DNA from 2 places in the Oceanobacillus sp. FSL W7-1309 genome. Region 2 is predicted to be linked to the other one. Evidence: riboswitches for the same ligand, from Rfam matches in the RefSeq annotation. Region 2 holds a riboswitch; the other holds the start of a gene.
The links. A riboswitch is a leader RNA that binds a small molecule or an ion and turns the genes downstream of it on or off. The one in region 2 is predicted to bind glycine.

Region 1: linked by a shared signal. The riboswitch ahead of NST46_RS19585 (amino acid permease) and the one ahead of gcvT (glycine cleavage system aminomethyltransferase GcvT) in region 2 are both predicted to bind glycine.

What each region holds. Positions count from the first base shown of each region.
Region 1 is NZ_JBBOBX010000002.1:1,418,044-1,420,519, reverse strand. Features, by position in the region: gene sufB (Fe-S cluster assembly protein SufB) at 1-685, shown strand, start outside; glycine riboswitch at 1,115-1,216, shown strand; glycine riboswitch at 1,220-1,296, shown strand; gene NST46_RS19585 (amino acid permease) at 1,444-2,476, shown strand, end outside.
Region 2 is NZ_JBBOBX010000002.1:785,924-788,399, forward strand. Features, by position in the region: gene gcvPA (aminomethyl-transferring glycine dehydrogenase subunit GcvPA) at 1-115, opposite strand, end outside; gene gcvT (glycine cleavage system aminomethyltransferase GcvT) at 127-1,242, opposite strand; glycine riboswitch at 1,312-1,417, opposite strand; glycine riboswitch at 1,421-1,508, opposite strand; gene NST46_RS16595 (DEAD/DEAH box helicase) at 1,646-2,476, shown strand, end outside.

The DNA of each region.
Region 1 (2,476 bases), 630 kb from region 2:
AAACTCACTTCATAGTGCGGTTGTTGAAATCGTTGTTAAAAAAGATGCATATTGCCGTTATACAACGATTCAAAACTGGGCAAACAACGTATACAACCTAGTTACAAAACGTGCAGTAGTTGATGCAAATGGAACGATGGAATGGATTGATGGTAACATCGGTTCGAAATTAACGATGAAATACCCTGCGATTTTATTAAAAGGCGAAGGTGCACGTGGTAACACGCTATCTATCGCTATTGCTGGTAAAGGACAATTACAGCACGCAGGTGCAAAAATGCATCACTTAGCACCAAACACGTCTTCAACAATTGTTTCAAAATCAATCTCTAAACAAGGCGGAAAGGTTTCGTACCTCGGTCTTGTACACTTTGGACGTAAAGCAGACGGTGCACGTGCAAACATCGAATGTGACACGCTAATCATGGATAACGAATCGTTCTCTGATACTATTCCATACAATGAAATTTTAAATGATAACATTTCATTGGAGCACGAAGCGAAAGTTTCTAAAGTATCTGAAGAGCAATTGTTCTACTTGATGAGTAGAGGATTAACAGAGGAAGAAGCAACAGAAATGATCGTAATGGGCTTCATCGAGCCATTTACAAAAGAACTTCCAATGGAATATGCAGTAGAGATGAACAGATTGATTAAGTTCGAGATGGAAGGCTCTATTGGGTAATATAATAGGAAACCCTCGTTACAATTATAATTGTGGCGAGGTTTTTTTTTATTAAATGTTACGTAATTGCCCAATTTACGCCCTACTAATCTCTGTTCTGTTATTTTTTGACTGTTTACTTAGTTATCTAATAACATCCATTCTTCTTCTTTTCTCAACTTTTCCGCACGAATCAAATGTTAAACTCTTTACATATTTGGCAGATTCAGACGCCGTTGACCTTTTTAATATTCTTGAAGGTTTACTGAACATTTTTTTGCTTTTTCCAGTGCTGCAGCACGATAATCGTTTTGATCAGGACAAGAATTTATATCTCGGAACTGCTTTAAATTTAATGTAATGACATTGATGAGATATCAAATAATATGCTATAATAAAAATTCTATTGTTATTACAATTAAGTATATTATACAGTTACATAACTTGCGGATGATTGTATTGGGAGAGAGCGAAGTATATCGCCACCGAAGGAGCAAGTTCCAAAAAAACCATTGGAATTAATCTCTCAGGTAAAAGCACCAATACAGGACGCTACTCTGGAGAGTGCAATTTATGCCACCAAAGGGGACCTTCTATTATAGAAGGATAAACTTTCAGGTAAAAGGACAGAGAATGGAAATAATATAGCCCTTCTCTATCCTTTTTTTAAATGTGGGATTTTTCAGTTATATAATTGAAATGATGATTTTATAAAAGACTGAAGAACTAGCAACTAAATCAATTAATAATTATCAAAAAGGTTGAGAGAAGGGAATTGTATGCAAGAACAAAAATTAGATAGGGGTTTAAAAAACAGACACGTACAACTGATAGCTATTGGTGGAGCAATTGGTACGGGATTATTTCTTGGTGCAGGAAAATCAATACATTTAGCAGGGCCATCCATATTATTCGCATACTTGATTACAGGTGCTGTTCTCTTTTTAATCATGCGTGCCCTTGGAGAATTGCTGTTAAGTAATTTAAGCTATCATTCGTTTGTTGACTTTGTAAGAGATTATTTAGGTGAAATGACAGCATTTTTAACTGGCTGGACATATTGGTTCTGTTGGATTTCCATTGCAATGGCTGACTTAACAGCAGTTGGCCTCTATACCCAGTATTGGTTTCCAACGATACCACAATGGATGCCAGGATTAATCGCGCTTGTTATTTTATTATGTATGAACTTGGCCACCGTAAAACTGTTTGGAGAAATGGAATTCTGGTTCGCATTAATTAAAGTCATCGCAATTCTAGCCTTAATAGTTACAGGTATTGTTATGATTATAAGTGGTTTTTCCACGGATGCAGGTGGAGCGAGTTTCACGAATCTATGGAACCACGGAGGCATGTTTCCAAATGGTGTAAATGGTTTCATCCTCTCTTTTCAAATGGTCGTATTTGCGTTTGTTGGTATCGAACTTGTAGGACTTACAGCGGGAGAAACAGAAAATCCAGAGAAAGTTATACCTAAAGCGATAAATAATATTCCTATTCGAATTATCATTTTTTATATAGGTGCACTTCTTGTTATTATGAGTGTGTATCCATGGACCGCTATCAGCCCAACTGAAAGTCCATTCGTCCAAGTCTTTACGGTAGTTGGTATCGTTGGTGCTGCTGGTATCATCAATTTTGTCGTTCTAACTTCTGCTGCTTCAGCATGTAATAGTGCCATCTTCAGTACAAGCCGGATGGTATATTCACTCGCTAAAGAGAAAAATGCACCGGAAAAATTTGCCAAGCTTGATAAAAGAAAGGTTCCTTCCAATGCATTGTTCTTTTCGACTGCAGTTGTTTTAATTTCAG
Region 2 (2,476 bases):
GAAAGCGTACACTACTTGGAATGTCTGAAAAAAGCTCATCTGTGGTTGAAACTCCGATTGTTTGCAGCATTTCTTCTTGATCGGTTTCAGTCATAGGTAAATAACGAAATTCCATTACGATGCCCCCTATTTATCTCGTTTATAAAATGGTGTCTTTACAATAATTGCTTTTAATTTGCGTTTTCGAACTTGGACTTCTAATTCTGTACCTTCATTTGCAAACTCGGAATCAATAAGTGCTAATCCAATATTTTTGTTAAAAGTTGGGGATTGTGTACCAGATGTTACAAACCCAATCACTTGATCATCCTTCAATACCGTATATCCATGCCGTGGAATGCCTTTATCGATCATTTCAATTCCAACTAATTTTCTTGTCGTTCCATTTTCCACTTGCTCTTTTAGTACAGATTTCCCTATAAAATCTGCTTCTTTGTTCACTTTTACAGCAAACGAAAGCCCCGCTTCAATTGGGCTGATATCCTTTGATAATTCCTGACCATACAATGCAAGACCTGCTTCGAAACGAAGTGTATCACGCGCGCCAAGTCCAATTGGCTCGAGCCCTTTGTCTTTTCCTGCCTCAAGCAGCCGATTCCACAAAGCAGGACCTTCTGATTTGTCAATATAGATTTCAAATCCATCTTCACCAGTATAGCCAGTACGCGAAACAATTGCAGTATGTTCTGAATTTTCCAGCGGAACATTTGCATCGAAGCGGAAAAACTTGATCTCGGATAGATTGGTTTTTGCAAGCTGCTGCAATATCTCCTCTGAATTCGGTCCCTGTAATGCAAATTGAACATAATCAGCTGAGGTATTGGTAATCGTTACTTCCTTTTCGCTGTATGTGTTATGCTGGAGCAGCCACTCATAATCTTTTTCTGTATTCGCTGCATTCACCACTAACAAATAATCATTTTCTGCAAGCATATAAATAATTAGATCATCGACTGTTCCCCCGTTTTCATAGCACATAATCGTGTATTGTGCTCGGTTTGGCACGAGCTTGGTCACATCATTTGTCATAACGTATTGCAGAAATTCTAAGCTTTTAGGGCCCTTTACAGCAATTTCCCCCATATGTGACACATCAAATAGCCCTGCTTTTGTTCTGGTTGCTTCGTGTTCCTGTTTGATCCCAGTAAATTGTACTGGTAAATCCCAGCCCCCAAAATCAATTGTTTTCGCCCCGTATTTTCCATATTCCGAAAAAATAGGTGTTCGTTTCAACTCGCTCATACCATCCACTCCTCCTAATTTTGTTGAAAAAGTGCATAAAAATAGAGATTCCTTCCTTACCGAAGAAATCTCTGTCCTTAAACCAGAAAGTTGCATACTTATACGAACGTTGGATGACTGTATAAGTATTTGCTTCGTGGGTGGTTTACTAATTCTAAGTAAACACTCTCCAGAGTTGCGTCCTACAAGAGTCTTTTTGCCTGAGAGATTCGCTCTTAACTTGCTCCTTCGGCGTTACATAATGTAAGCTCTCCCCTTGTAATCATCCGCTAATGAAAAATTTATATTTGGTTATACTATGTATCAGAATGTAAGGAACTCTATTTCACTTTGAATTATAACATATCAAAAAGCAAAATTATAGTGAAATCCAAATTTTAATAATAGGATGTGTGTTCAACATATGGATTCTATTGAACTACAAAAAGATTCAGCCTTTATCAATGCTCTAGAAACAGCCATTAGCAAAGAGGGTCCTTTCTCCAATTGGGAACTCTTTTCGATGGCATTTCAAGCTGAGTTAACAACAAGTTCACCTTCTTTTAATGGGTTACGTGCATTAGAGTATCTTCCACATGTTAACTTTTTAGATCACCAAACCGATGTTGCTGAACAAGCAATTGAAAAGATGAATGGTCGTGCAATATTAGCAGATGAGGTCGGATTAGGAAAAACAATTGAAGCAGGTCTTATTTTAAAAGAATACATGATTCGGGGATTAGTAAAAAATGCACTTATTCTCGTTCCTGCATCGCTTGTTAACCAATGGGTGAAGGAATTGAATGAAAAGTTTTATATACCAGCAGTTGCACATCGGAAGAATTATAGTTGGAAAGAAAATCCGATTATTATTTCCTCCCTTGATACAGCAAAACGTTCTCCTAACCGTGAAGAAATAATTGACACGGAATATGATTTTATTCTGATTGATGAAGCGCATAAGCTTAAAAATCATAAAACAAAAAACTATCAATTTGTACGTGCAATTAAAAAGAAGTACTGCTTGCTTTTAACAGCTACACCTGTACAAAACCGATTAATTGAGATATTTAATTTAATTACAATACTTCGACCTGGTCATCTAGGAAATTATGATTCCTTTATCGAAAAATATGGTAAGGATCGAAGTAAGCTGGAACAAGATCCTTATTTAAAACAATTGATTCAAAAAGTAATGATTCGAAATACGAGAAAAGCAACAAAACTCACTGAATCTAAACGGAAGATTGAGACC